Regions from separate parts of the Sediminibacillus dalangtanensis genome, predicted to be linked through region 1. Evidence: a T-box and tRNA genes for the amino acid it is inferred to sense, from the RefSeq annotation. Region 1 holds a T-box; the other holds one or more tRNA genes.
The links. A T-box is a leader RNA that pairs with one kind of tRNA and senses whether it is charged. The one in region 1 lies ahead of pheS (phenylalanine--tRNA ligase subunit alpha), so its partner is inferred to be a tRNA-Phe.

Region 1 (7,646 bases):
AAAAATTGCTCCGGAACGTCCGTCCGGGATTTTGATTGACCAATTTTCCGAACCTGGAGTCTATATCAATCATTTAAAATCAGAACGATCGGTTCTTCAAGAAAATGTGTACTTTATGACTAAGGCGGAGAGCTACTCTATTGCTGTGGCCGCAGGATCCATCCTGGCAAGAGCAAGCTTTGTCAACGAGATGAATAAATTGTCTAAAAAAATGGGGATTGAACTGCCTAAAGGTGCTTCCCAAAAAGTCGACCAGACTGCAGCAAGGATCATTCAAAAACATGGAAAGCAAGCTTTGGGGGACATTGCCAAACTTCATTTTGCCAATACAAAAAAAGCAGAAGCCTTTACACAGAAGGATTTCTGATAGACCTGTTACAAACATCCACGCCGGCAGGGTAATTCGCTTTCCAACGGGCACGGCTTCAGCTAACTTGGTTAAAAAACGCTTTACCAAGTGGATCTTCAGCTCGCGCTCTTCCCGCCGGAATATGCGTACCTTGCCTCCATTGGGGTGGATTTCTTCGATTATAGGGAGATATATCCTTTTGGATATTGGGGTTACATGAGGGAATTTTCGTAGCATGAAAGGTTGAAGAATGTCATATAGAAAATCTATGTGGCTGGCAATTGTTGCCCCTTCTTTTGTCGAGGGCACAGAAAAACTTTTCTGCTGTTGATAGATTTCCTCCTATTCATAACAGGAAGTTCGCCGTCATCGCTTAACCTGCATTTTTAAGCTGTTCAGAGCCGCACAACTGATCTACGAAAACTGCATTTTAATCAGGGTACTGCAACTTAGTAAAGACAAGATACGGAGACTTCCTACGGGAACAGCACGTGTTGAAAATCCCGCAAGAAAATGTATGGTGCTTTAAAGAAAGAACACCTTACTTCGCTGTTCCTTACCTTGCCCAATCAACCGAATATAAAAGGTTCTTTTCATGTCACCTATTTCACCTATTCTGTTACCTTTCTTTTTTTGCAAAAGTTTTTCTATTATGTCCCAGCTACGTTTCTTAATCTATCGTTTCATCTTACTTAATGCATTAACTCAACGGACTATCCAGTCAATAAAAGATAGCAACGTAATAATCAACATAATGATCGAAAAAAGTCGAATCCAAAAGGTACCTAGCTCAGAAACTTGTGGTTCCCCTTTGAACATCCAACGTCTGCCAAACAAATAGCTTTCTTTTGGTTTCATAATCGACCAGACTAACAATGCTACAAATGGCACTCCGAATACAATGATGAAGAACCACACCGCAAACGGATTAGGAGAAAAGTCCGGGATTGGCTGTTCGCTGTACATATTTTCTTCCCCCCAATCTTTGAAAACAGCTGTTTATTGGTTGAACACCATCGCATATCTGTTTGGGTCACTTTTGCACAAGAATGAATTACCTCTTTTCGTTTATTGATTTTTCGCATATTTCCAAGCACCATAGAAATCTTTTACCGTTGCGTATCTTTTATTGCGATCTTCTTCAACCGCTCTCCAAGCTACCTCATAAAGACCCGGATCAGCTTCCCACTTGGAATAGGAACGATCTCTTTCACCACCCAGTAATCCAAACGCAATAGCACCCAAATTAAAGACAGTCGTAATAGAATCAATCGGGGCTCCAAGTTTATATTCTTCCGGGGATTTTGAACGATTAGAACCCCAAAATTCCTCCCCTATATCATTCATGGAGGGTGCTTTTCGATAAAAATCAATGTCGCATATTTTCGTTTCATCCTTTTGAAAATCATAAAGGATACTTCCATCATAGAAATCCACCGCAACATAATCCTTGGACTCCACATACGTATGAAAAGAAAAGATTGCATCTAAGGCCTTTAAACGTTTTTTCACATCCAATTTCCTGAATCGATAAAATGGTGACTTGGGGTTGGTGTATTTTTCCTTACCTCCGTACTGCCAATGAGCATGCAGACATTCCCCTTCAAACCATTGAAAAACTACTGCAAACCCATTACCGGTAGAAAAGGAATCAATTAGCTCAATAAGGTACGGATGTTCAAATTCTTGATAAACTGGTACAGCTTTTTTCAACCGTTGCACCGCATCATTCGGATTTCCTGTAAACTCAGTCGGTTTTGCACCGGCATATTTCACGAAATACTTTTGCCCATCCTTTTCTACTCCGAAACTTATATTTCCTGAATCTTGTTGGTCAAACACATAAAAAACAGTACCCAATTGCTCTAACCAGCTGAAGTCATGCTCTTCTTGTAGTTGAAATTTCATATTATCGAGTGTCAATGTAACGTAATTCGTTTGGGAGTCATTTTCCAATATAGGAACCTCCTGTAATTCATCATATATGTTTTATACTAATTTCCAGACAATAAAAGGTCAAGATACGAAATAGAAAACGCTCTCATCTATTAGGAAATGATAAATCCTTTTGTTGATAAACAGTACTGCTTATCCCTTTGATTTTTTTAAGACAGAAATGGATCTTATTAAATTAATAAAGTTAAAGGGGCTGCCCCGTAGATGGGACAGCCCTGTTTCTTTCGCATTAACCTCGCAATTCTGCCTGATGTTTTTCTTCTACTGCTGACAGAATTGCCTGATAGGACGCTTCTACTTCATCATCTTTCAACGTTCGCTCAGGGTCCTGATAAAATAAGCTGAAGGCGATCGACTTTTTACCAGCCTGTAGATGCTCACCCTGATAAACATCGAATACTTGAACATCCTTCAACAGCGTACCACCTTTTTCTACAATCGTGGCTTTGATATCGCCGGCCGGGATTTCCTGATCGACCACTAATGCAATATCCCTTGATACAGATGGGTAACGCGGAATCTTTGAAAAATCTGGTTCGTTATTTATCTGATCTAATAATGTCTCCATATCCAAATCAAATACATAAGTGTCTTTTAAATCATAGGATTGCTGCAGCGTTGGGTGCAGCTGACCAAGAAAACCAATTGATTGTGCTCCTAAATATACCTGCGCCGTTCTGCCAGGGTGCATTCCTTCTAATTTAGCTTGTTTAAATGTTACCACTATTCCTAATTTATCCAGCAATCCCTCGACAATACCCTTAACCAAAAAGAAGTCGGCTTGTTTCTTTTCCTGCTGCATTGGATGAAGGAGCCAATCCCCTGTAACAGCCCCGGAAACCCTTAATAATTCGCGGGGCTGTTCCGTCAATTTTTCAGTGGTAGGGGAAACGAATACGGTACCTACTTCGTAATAGGCGAGATTTGCCTGTTTTCTGGCTGTATTATACGAAAAAGAGGCCAGTAGTTCCGGAAGAATGCTTAACCGCAAGTTGCTGTGCTCTTCACTCATCGGCATCGATAAACGAATCGATTCGGTTGCATGCTCACGGACTTCCGGGCTTACCAGTGTTTCTGCCCGCTCTTTACTGGTCAGGGAATACGTAATGGCTTCCATTAAGCCAGCACCTTCCATATAATGTTTGATTTCCCGTTTTAACGATTGCCGTGATGTCAGGCCACCTGCCTGTCCTGCCCCAGCAGGAAGCGTGTACGGTAAATTATCATAACCGTATATACGCGCAATTTCTTCTACCATGTCCTCAAATATTGTAATATCACCTCGTCGGCTCGGGACCGAAACAATAAATATGCCATCATTTGCTTTAAAATCGAAATGAAGCTTCCGTAAAATATCGGAAATTTCTTCTGTGGTTATTTCCGTTCCAAGTCGTTCATTCACTTTTTCCGTGCTCACTTCTACAGTGGCTTCGGACCGGTCCAATTCATCAAATTCTACCGTGCCCTGCAGTACAGTACCTTCTGCATATTCGCTCAATAGCTGGCATGCTCTCAACCCGGCTCTTTTTATCCGGTCAGGATCGACTCCCTTTTCAAACCGGGCGCTGGATTCGCTCCGTAATCCATGATCTTTCGAACTTTGTCTGACTGCGGCAGGAGAAAAATAAGCAGCCTCCAATAATACCGTTTGGGTTTGGTCGGACACCTCCGAATCTGCACCGCCCATCACTCCTGCAATTGCTGTCGGTTCTTGACCATTGGTAATGACTAAATGATTGGATGAAAGCTCCCTCTCTTGATCATCCAACGTAGTAATGGTTTCCTTGTCACGGGCTCTTCGTACAACGATTTCTTTTGATCCAAATCGATCGTAGTCAAATGCATGCAATGGCTGACCGTATTCCAGCAAGACATAATTGGTAATATCCACTACATTGTTGATTGGTCTGATGCCTGCAGCAATCAAATAATTCCGCATCCATAAAGGAGAGTTTTTCACCTCTACATTTTCAATGACAAACGCTCCATAGTATGGATTAAGCTCTGCATCCTCTACCTTGACGGAAACATAATCCGCAGCCTTATCAGACGATGTGTTGATTGATACATCCGGTAGGTTAATTGGTGTATCCAAAATAGCAGATGTTTCGTAGGCGACACCAAGCATGCTCATCGCATCTGCACGGTTCGGCGTCAGGCCGAGTTCCAGAATTGCATCGTCTAAATTCAGCAATTCCAATGCATCGGAACCTACTTCTGCATCTTCCGGAAATACAAAGATGCCTTCCGCAAACTCCTTCGGCACAAATTTTTCTTCGATACCTAATTCTTGCAGCGAGCAGATCATCCCTTGGGATTCCACACCGCGCAGCTTTGCTTTCTTGATTTTTACATTACCAGGCAATACGGCGCCTGGTTTCGCAACCGCAACTTTTTGACCTTGAGCAATATTAGGGGCTCCGCATATAATTTGCAGCTCTTCTTCGCCTGTGTCCACCTGGCACAAATTAAGCTTATCAGCGTTAGGATGCTTTTCACAGGATTGTACATAGCCGACGACTACATTTGAACTTGTTTCTGCAACATACTCGATGCCTTCCACTTCTATCCCGGATTTTGTTATTTTTTCAGCCAGCTGCTCTGGTGAAATATTGTCTATATCCACATAATTTTTCAGCCAATTCAATGATACGAACATATTTTTTCCTCCTGATTTACGCTTTATGGTACTGCTTTAAGAAACGGATATCATTTGTATAGAAATGCCGGATATCATCTACACCATACTTCAGCATAGCGATTCGTTCAGGCCCCATACCGAAAGCAAAACCAGTGTATTCTTTGGGGTCATAGCCCGCCATTTCCAATACGCGGGGATGAACCATGCCGCCGCCCAGTATTTCGATCCAACCTGTTCCTTTACAAACAGAGCATCCTTCTCCATGACAGACTTTACAGGATATATCCATCTCAACTGACGGTTCTGTAAACGGAAAGAAACTTGGACGCAGACGGATTTCCCTTTCTTCACCGAACATTTGCTTGGCAAAGCGGTTCAATACACCTTTCAAGTCGCTCATACGTACATTCCGATCCACATACAGTCCCTCTACCTGTGTGAACTGATGAGAGTGGGTGGCATCATCGGTATCCCTGCGATACACTTTTCCTGGACAAATCATTTTGACTGGTTTGCTTCCCTGATATTTCCCCATTGTTCTCGCTTGAACTGGAGAGGTATGCGTGCGCATCAACAGCTCCTCCGTGATATAAAAAGAGTCTTGCATATCGCGGGCTGGGTGCCCCTTCGGAAGGTTAAGTGCCTCAAAATTGTAATAATCTGTTTCGACTTCAGGACCTTCCCGTACTTCGAATCCCATGCCGATGAACAAATCCTCGATTTCTTCGATAATGGAAGTCAGTAAATGCGGTCCGCCTACAGTGACCGGACGGCCCGGCAATGTGACGTCGATTGTTTCCTTTTTGAGTTTTTCCTCCAGCTCTCTTGCCTCGAGTTTTTCTTTTTTCACGTCCAGTTCACCGGCTATTGCTTCCCTTACTTTGTTTGCCAGCTCCCCGATGACAGGCCGCTCTTCTTTCGACAGCTTGCCCATTCCACGTAAAACTTCCGTAATCGGTCCTTTTTTCCCAAGGTAAGCCACCCTTATATCCTGGAGATCCTTCAACGTGTCTGCCTGTTCTACCTTGGCCAGCGCTTCCTCTTTTAGTTCTTGTAATCGTTCCCTCATGTGCAGGAACCTCCTTTTCGTCATCAAGTGATAATTTAGCCGATTTACGATTCCTCGCTCGTCCTGTTTTCTACCGCAATAAGAAGCGTTTTGTTTAGCTCCAGCAAGTCTCGCATCAGAACTTACACCTCTTATCACATAAAAAAGCCCCGTCCCTCTATAAAAGAAGGGACGAGACTTATGTATCGCGGTACCACCCTTGTTGGTGCCTGATGCACCCACTCGTGTTTGATAACGGAATAAATCCGGAACACCATTACTTGCCGGAAAACAAGGTCCAAGTGTCGGCTCCAGAGTGAAAATTCAATCATTACCACGATAGAAATGCTTTCAGTCTATGGCATTTCCTCCCTAAATCGATTTGTAATCATTTACTGACTCTTTCTCGGCCTGTAAATATAATACATGTTATTTTATTATTATAGAAAAAGCATTCGTTTCTTGCAAGCCTTAACGTCCATTACTTTTCGCCTGAAGCAAGATGATAAAGCAAGATGCCTGCAGCTACACTGACATTTAAAGATTCTGCTTTGCCGAAAATCGGAATGGACACGATGTCGTTTACCTTTTCCAATATCGACGAAGAAATTCCCGCACCCTCGTTTCCGACAACCAGTGCTGCTTTTCTTGGTACCGGTAAAGCCGTATATGGTCGGGCATTTTCCAATGCAGCACCCCATACTGCGAAATCATCATTCTGTAATTGGTCAATTATCGGGAGTAGATCGGTTTGAAAAATCGGCAGATGGAAAATAGATCCCTGAGTCGAGCGCAATACTTTGTCATTATAAATATCCGCAGACCCAGCACCTACATAAATTCCATCGAATCCGGCAGCATCTGCCGTACGGATCATGGTCCCCAGATTGCCTGGATCCTGAACATTGTCGATGAGCAGCAGCTTCTCAAACTTCTGTTCCTCAGGCTGCTTTACTTCCACTACAGCCGCAATACCTTGAGGAGTTTTCGTATCGGTTATCGATTTTAAAATATGGTCGGTAACTATGATTGCTTCCTTATATTCAAGCCAGTCAGGGATTACCGCCCCATCAGCCAGAATAACTTCCTTTACGTCCCAATCGCTTTTCCATGCCTCTTCAATCATATGGTAACCTTCTACAATAAAGTTGTTTGTTTTTACTCTTTCTTTGCGTTTTTTTAATTTTTGCCAGTTTTTCACCCTGCTGTTTTGGACAGAAGTTATCACGTACATCATCCTTTTGGTAAATTCTTTTCTATCATACATATTTCCCTACATCGTGGTCAAACTATCTATCACATACTGAATAATTAAAGATATGAGGTGAAAAAATGGATTTGAATTTACGTAAAGCGATATTAGACAATGTAGCCGACAATAATACCGAACAATTAGAGGCAACGATACTGGATGCTATTGAAAGCGGCGAAGAAAAAATGCTGCCTGGTTTAGGCGTGTTGTTCGAGCTGATTTGGCAACAATCAGACGAATCCGATAAAGAAGAAATGTTGTCCGCTCTTGAAAAAGGGGTTCAACAAGCACAGTAACAGGAGAAGCGAAGGCGCCTTGCTCTTCCCGAGAAGCTTACGTCAGCAACAAAGCATAAGTTGTAGAACCGGATATAACCTACTGAATCATATAAAAAACACCC
Region 2 (7,646 bases), 210 kb from region 1:
TTTATTAGTGTACATTACTGTTAGTATAACATCTTTACGGGGAGCAGACTATTATTTATCAACGATTTTCCTCTTCCGCCAATTCTTTGGAGATGGCTGGTTTTTCCCTTGGTTCTGTCACTTTCAAATCGATATTTTTCAAAAAGAAATAGATAATGAACGGCCCTACTCCGACTCCTACTAACAAATAAGGAATCGCAGTTTCCGCCTCGAAGATACTGACCGCTGTCAAAAATAAAAGAATCGATGTGATTCTGCCGAAGTTGAGAAATAATTCTCTTACGACAATATATTCAATCCGCATCTCGGCGGCTCTCCACGCTTTGCCGATGACATCGTACGTCATCGAGGCATATGGAACGAACAATATTGGGTAAGAAAAACCGATAATCCCTGCATATATAAGCAACGTCGTATAATCCAGATGAATAAGAATCAAAAATACGGACAGGCAAAGGGACAACCCGCCTATAAAGATCGCTCCCTTTCTCATTCGGGGTTTGATCAACCTAGTAGCGGTATAATAAAACACAAAAGAAAAACCGGAAAAAATCAGATTGAATGTGCCCAATGCCAATTCACTGTTGGTTGTGATAAACACCCAAACCGAAATCACAAAGACAAATATTCCTTCCCGTAGACCTTGAAAGGAATGGGCATAAAGGACCCTTTTCCAGTCTTTATTTTGATTCCGTTCTTTAAAAATCCTGACAAACCGGAATACCCCTTTAGCAGAACGACGTTTCAGAAAAAACGTACAGACTACCGCCAATACAAATAGAGAGAACGAAATGGCGAATATAACGGTATAGCCTTGAAAAGATGCCATCCTGGATATGATGTAACCAGCCAGTATCGGGCCAATCATTCCTCCAAACGACTGAAGTAGTCCTTGGAATCCATTGAAAAAGTCCCTTGTTTCTGGTTCGGTTACTTCGAAGGTCAGGACGTTAAAAGCTAGCCAGTAGAAACCATAGCCGATTCCGAGTAAGCCGCCCAGTAACATGTTATACTTGGCAGCTTGTTCACCAACCAGCAAAACAGTCATAAAGAACAGCGAGAGAAATAACACCCCCAGCCGTAAGACGATCACCCGGTCTACTTTTTTGGCCCAGCGTCCTGCCAGAATGAATGTAAGCGGCTGTAGAATATAAATAGCTAAATTATAGAGGGCAATTGCCATATAATCACCTGATTGCTTCCAAAGATAAATATTTACGAAAGTATTCGACAAAAAGATACCAAGTGAATACAGCCCGCCAATTGTCAGTAGCAATTTTAAATCCTTGTCTATTTCAATATCGCCTAATAGTAAATGTAAAGATTTTTTCATATTTCCCGTCTCCTTTACTGTTAAACTTAGTGTTTTCTAAAGGAACGGAGTTATACAAAAGACGCCGAATTGAAATATCCCGGCCGTAAAGGAAAAAAACACTTCTAACTATATAGAAGCTAAAGAATTGCAGGAAAAAGGGTGAAGCCGGTTAGACAGCATGATATCAAGACCTCTTTTCCTTACCATTAAAAAAGGACTTGATGAGAATAACTCATCAAGTCCTTTTGCTTGGAAACTTATCTTATTTAGCTGCTTCGTAACGCTTCGCAACTTCATCCCAGTTTACAACGTTCCAGAAAGCAGAAACGTATTCAGGACGTTTGTTTTGATACTTAAGATAATAAGCATGCTCCCAAACATCCAAACCAAGGATAGGTGTTTTTCCTTCCATGATAGGGGAATCCTGGTTTAGCGTGCTGGTAATTTCCAGTTCGCCATTGTTGACAACCAGCCAAGCCCATCCAGAACCAAAACGGCCTGTTGCAGCATTGCCGAATTCTTCTTTGAATTTGTCAAAGCTGCCGAATTTTGAGTTGATTTTATCAGCTAACTCACCGGATGGTTCGCCGCCGCCATTAGGAGAAAGTACTGTCCAAAATAGTGAATGGTTAGCGTGACCTCCGCCATTGTTACGTACAGCTGTACGAACTTTAGCAGGAACACTGTCGATATCTGAAAGCAAGTCCTCTAGTGATTTGTTTTCCAAATCACTGTTTCCTTCCACAGCGCCATTTAATTTTGTCACATAAGTGTTATGGTGCTTTGTGTGGTGGATATTCATTGTTTCCTTATCGATATGCGGTTCTAATGCATCGTATGCATAAGGTAGCTCTGGTAGTTCAAATTTAGCCATTGTTAATTCCTCCTTTTAATGATATGTAGCCAGAAAAAGGTGACACGAATCACCTTTCCTTCAAGACCAAGATTATCAAAGCGTGTTTTTTCTTGCAACTTTTATGCATCAAAAATTAGAATCTTTTCCATTTTTAATTGAAAAAACAGCATTCAAGGACCGACAAAAAGTATAGAGCCAGGACAAAAGGAGTACAGGCTAAAGCCGCCACGTCCTGTGGCAACCGCCTGCATGACCCACATCGTTTGGGCCACCGACAAGCTTAAGAAAAGCCTCGGCGTGACGCTTTTTGCCACACAGAGGGTGGGCTTAAGACCTTGAGGGGGTAGGCGCTGGAGCTGGACGTGGCTGGTTCAGCCAATAATTTTCCACAGACAGTCAAATTTATAATTTTCTATACAGAAAAAAAGACAAGCTGCAGAATGCTTGCCCTTACTGTTTACAATGTATTTTCATAAAGTAAAATGGTGGCTCGGGACGGAATCGAACCGCCGACACACGGATTTTCAGTCCGTTGCTCTACCGACTGAGCTACCGAGCCATAAATAGAATTTAAATAAGTTTTTTTCTCGCCCTGTTTATTTGCTTCGTGGTATTTCTAGGAAGTTCTGTGCTCGTCACGTTAATAGTACATTCGGTGAAGATGCGCTCCTCGCAAGCCTGCACATGGGAGTCCATTCAGGATGTTGGCGGCTCTCTACCGACTGAGCTACCGAGCCAATACATGCTTCATCATGCTTGCCACTTTTTCACATGCCAGATCATGTGAAATTATGTAATGGAGGAGGATGAGGGATTCGAACCCCCGCGGGCGATGAAGCCCCTGGCGGTTTTCAAGACCGCTCCCTTCAGCCAGACTTGGGTAATCCTCCTCGAGTTGTTGGTGGACCCTGCAGGACTCGAACCTGCGACCGATCGGTTATGAGCCGATAGCTCTAACCAGCTGAGCTAAGGGTCCTTGTATTAATTAATATGGGGCGACCGGTGGGAATCGAACCCACGAATGCCGGAGCCACAATCCGGTGCGTTAACCACTTCGCCACGACCGCCATATTAAGTTGGTAGCGGCGGAGGGGATCGAACCCCCGACCTCACGGGTATGAACCGTACGCTCTAGCCAGCTGAGCTACACCGCCATAGTGGCTCCACAGGTAGGATTCGAACCTACGACCGATCGGTTAACAGCCGATTGCTCTACCACTGAGCTACTGTGGAAAAATTAATTAGCTTTCGACCTAACTTGTAGAAGCGACGAAATATAATTTACCATGAATATGTACGATTGTCAATGCTTTTTGCAAATGTTTTAAATCAGCAACAAAAATAATAATAGCATGTCCTTTTCTTCCATTCAAGCATTTTTTATATTTTTTTGATTCGCTTCGTCATTTTCTCGATAATTAAAGGGTGCCAAACCCTTCCGGCACCCTTTTTCATTATTCCCCTAATACTTCTTCCGCTATATTGACCGCGTGATCGCCGATCCTCTCAAGGTTGCTGATGATATCGACAAAAACAATACCTGCCGGCCCGGAACAGGAGCCTTCGTTCATACGGATAATGTGCTTTTTCCGATAAGCCCGCTCCATTTGGTCGATTTGATCTTCTTTTTGTACAACCGCCAAGGCTTCTTCCCTGTCCATTTCCCCAAGCGCCTTAATCGCTTGTTTTACCGTAATTAACGTAAGATCAAACATATCATTCAAATCCTGCTGCGCTTGTTCCGTGATAACCACTTTGTTAGATATCTTATAATCGACCAGCTCGACTATATTTTCGAAATGATCGCCGATTCTTTCAATGTCACGGACGGAATCCATTAAAGCAGAGTGTTTAGCACTATCTGCTTCCGAAAAGGACGTACCTGACAAACTGACAAGGTACTCCGTGATTTCCTTGTCTAGGTTATTCAGCGCCCCTTCTACTTGGAGAGCCATATCTGCATGCTTTTGGCTATGATTATTCAAGTACAAGCTGGCTTCTTCCAAGCCTTTATATGCGTATTCGCCCATGCGGATGACCTCTTCTTTTGCCTGGTCAAGAGCGACCGACGGAGACTGCTGGATGAAAATCGGGTCCAAGTGCTTCGGTTTATACTCGATCACTGTATCCTCACCAGGTATCAGTTTTGTCACGATAAATGCCAGCGCCCCGATGAACGGAAACTGGAGGATTGTATTCGCCAGGTTGAAGCTGCCGTGAGCAAAAGCGATCGTCATTTCCGGGTTGAGATTGAACACATCCTGCAAATAAGAAACATACCTCGTATACAAAGGCAACAAAATCAAAAAGATTGTCGTTCCTATCACATTGAAGATAACGTGGGTGAATGCTGCACGTTTCGCTGCAATGGTTGCTCCGATTGAAGCAAGAATCGCAGTGATTGTCGTCCCGATGTTATCCCCGAATAACACCGGCAGTGCTGCGTTGATATCGATCGCACCCTGTTCGAACAAGCCTTGCAGGATACCAATCGTAGCACTGGAGCTTTGGACGATAAAGGTAAACAACGTACCAATCACTACGCCCAATACAGGAGTGGAGCTCATGTTTAAAGTCAAATCATGAAAAGCTTGTACATCACGTAGCGGAGACATTCCGCTGCTCATTAATTCCAAACCGTAGAACAGAGACCCGAATCCAAAAATCGTCTGTCCCAGGTAGGTCACTTTATTATTTTTAAAGAAAAAGAGCATAAATGCACCGACAGCCATAATCGGCAGGGCGTACTCTCCTAAATCAATACCAATGATAAAGGCTGTCACGGTCGTGCCGATATTGGCACCCATGATAACTCCTATTGATTGCCGTAGAGTCATAAAACCGGCATTAACTAGTCCCACTGTCAGTACTGTTGTCCCGGAACTGCTTTGGATCAGGACTGTCACAATAATACCTGCCAGCACACCCATAAATGGATTACTGGTGAACCGGTCTAAAATATCCCTCAATCGGTCACCTGCAGACTTTTGTAAACCATCTCCCATAAATTTCAGTCCGAGCAGGAAGATTCCCAGTCCGCCGACAAACTCGAAAATTAAGGATTGCACATTAATATCCAACGTTTCCCATCCCTTCACACATGCTGATTAGCTTGAAATGCCTCTCTCATTATTAATGAAAGCAGAAGAGTTTGTAAAGATTTTTCGATAAAATTTACGTTAAATTTACATTCTTGTTCCTCAAACGCCTCTTCCCTTCATCAATACATGTAAAAGCTGGTTTTTTCACCACTTTTTGCTAGCGGCTTCCTTTCTATTGGTTATGTTCCCCAATTTATTGACAGCAATCATAAAGTTGGCAGTTACATAACCGACAAAAAAGAGTACTTCACCTTTTCAAGATGAAATACTCTTTATAGCTTTTGTTACTGTTTGTTTTTTGATACTAATATTTTTGTTCCGTCCACTTGTACTACTCTGACTGCTGTTTCTCTTGGGATCCATTGACCGTTCGTTACTGCGCTGTAGTCCTCCCCGTCTACCCGAATGGTTCCGACAGGACGCATATCGGTAACAGTGATTGCCTCTCTCCCCACTAGGGACGCATACGTTTCGTTCATCGAATTATATCCTTTCTCACTAGTAAGCTGGTCGACCAAGGCAAGCTTTGACCACATTTCTCTTCGTTTAAATACTTTCAAAAACAGAAGCGAACAAAAGCCGCCAATAACCACTCCGATTATGCCATACAGTCCTGCTGTCCAATTGGGAGAGCTTAAGCCAATCGAAAGGATCATACAGACAGCCCCAATAGTAGCAAGGGTTCCGTCATTAAGAAATTTTCCATCTATAATAATCAACAACAGTCCGATCAAATAAATCACCATCATCAGTACAAATGCTCCTGGTGCCAAAAAAGACAGAAAATAGATGGTTATAAAACCTAAGCCGATAATTCCAAAAAAACCTCTCCTATTTACCAGCAGTTCGCCGAATAAAAATAAAGTACCTAGCCCTGTTAGGATAAAACTCATCCAGTCTGCTGAAAAAACGTCCATTTCCATCCCCCTTCCCGCTTTATATGATTTACGTTATCCCGAAGAAATTTGTTTCAAAAAAAAGGGTTTTAGTTTCTTTGTAGAATGTATATATAAATGAACAGAAGGCGGTGTTACGATGGGATTCCTCAAAAAAACAGTTGTAACTCTCTTCATCATATTATTTATTGTCAGTATCTTTAAAGACTTAACGGTCGGAACGTTAAACGGCGCCCAACAACGGACAGAAGAGCAGCCTGCCAATCCGTCAAATAGTCACAAGCCTTCTCAGAAAGCACCGCAACAAGATCAAATAGCCTACCAAGTAATAGAAGTGGAGGTGCGCCCCGGTGATACAGTACTCAGCATTATTGAAGAAATCAATCGAGCGGAAGCAGTTCTGGCAATTGACAGTATCGTCACTGACTTTCAAAAATTGAATCCCGGAACAGACCCCCAACAAATCCAGCCTGGGGAAACATACTTATTCCCTTTATATATAAGCGAGGAATGAAGTATCTGTTTTTTTAAGGTTTGTTACTTCTCAATTTAGCTTTTTCCCCTTATAATAAGCAATGGTACCTAAAATACCATTCTTGTTCGCGAATAAATAAAGGAGCGATATATTTATGGCAATAACCCACAGGAAAAATACACGACCAGTCAAAGTAGGCAATGTCATGGTCGGGGGTAAAAACGAAGTGGTCATCCAATCCATGACAACTACCAAAACACATGACGTTGAAGCAACTGTTAATCAAATAAACCGTTTGGAAGAAGCCGGATGCCAAATCGTACGTGTCGCCTGCCCTGATGACAGAGCAGCAGACGCAATTCCGGAAATCAAGAAAAGAATAAATATTCCTTTAGTAGTCGATATACATTTTAACTATAAACTAGCTTTGAAGGCAATTGAAGGCGGAGCAGACAAAATCAGAATCAACCCGGGAAATATCGGTAAACGAGATAAAGTAGAGGCTGTTGTTAATGCCGCAAAAGCAAAAGGAATTCCAATCCGTATAGGTGTTAACGCCGGATCACTCGAACGGCATATCATCGAAAAATACGGGTACCCGACAGCAGACGGTATGGTGGAAAGCGCACTTCATCATATCAAAATTCTCGAAGATCTCGATTTCCATGACATCATCGTTTCCATGAAAGCCTCTGATGTCCCTTTGGCTATCGAAGCTTACGAAAAAGCAGCAGAAGCAATTGACTATCCGCTTCATCTTGGTATCACCGAATCCGGAACATTATTTGCGGGAACTGTAAAAAGCGCTGCCGGATTGGGAGCGATTCTAAGTAAGGGTATCGGAAATACAATGAGAATTTCCTTAAGCGCGGATCCTGTTGAAGAAATCAAGGTTGGAAGAGAATTACTTAAGTCCTTCGGCCTTGCTTCCAATGCAGCAACCCTAATCTCCTGTCCGACATGCGGAAGGATTGAAATCGACCTGATTTCCATTGCCAATGAA

Region 2: it encodes a tRNA-Phe, which carries the amino acid that the T-box ahead of pheS (phenylalanine--tRNA ligase subunit alpha) is inferred to sense. The anticodon was not compared.

What each region holds. Positions count from the first base shown of each region.
Region 1 is NZ_CP046956.1:2,469,477-2,477,122, forward strand. Features, by position in the region: gene rnhC (ribonuclease HIII) at 1-367, shown strand, start outside; gene ERJ70_RS12460 (DUF6199 family natural product biosynthesis protein) at 1,055-1,315, opposite strand; gene ERJ70_RS12465 (protein kinase family protein) at 1,418-2,257, opposite strand; gene pheT (phenylalanine--tRNA ligase subunit beta) at 2,535-4,964, opposite strand; gene pheS (phenylalanine--tRNA ligase subunit alpha) at 4,981-6,015, opposite strand; T-box leader at 6,180-6,411, opposite strand; gene ERJ70_RS12480 (TrmH family RNA methyltransferase) at 6,476-7,228, opposite strand; gene sspI (small acid-soluble spore protein SspI) at 7,327-7,542, shown strand.
Region 2 is NZ_CP046956.1:2,261,544-2,269,189, forward strand. Features, by position in the region: gene ERJ70_RS11420 (MFS transporter) at 59-1,333, opposite strand; gene sodA (superoxide dismutase SodA) at 1,578-2,189, opposite strand; tRNA gene ERJ70_RS11430 (tRNA-Phe) at 2,655-2,730, opposite strand; tRNA gene ERJ70_RS11435 (tRNA-Ser) at 2,969-3,061, opposite strand; tRNA gene ERJ70_RS11440 (tRNA-Ile) at 3,071-3,147, opposite strand; tRNA gene ERJ70_RS11445 (tRNA-His) at 3,163-3,238, opposite strand; tRNA gene ERJ70_RS11450 (tRNA-Met) at 3,249-3,325, opposite strand; tRNA gene ERJ70_RS11455 (tRNA-Asn) at 3,330-3,404, opposite strand; gene ERJ70_RS11460 (Na/Pi cotransporter family protein) at 3,626-5,251, opposite strand; gene ERJ70_RS11465 (NfeD family protein) at 5,557-6,189, opposite strand; gene yqfZ (protein YqfZ) at 6,308-6,682, shown strand; gene ispG (flavodoxin-dependent (E)-4-hydroxy-3-methylbut-2-enyl-diphosphate synthase) at 6,798-7,646, shown strand, end outside.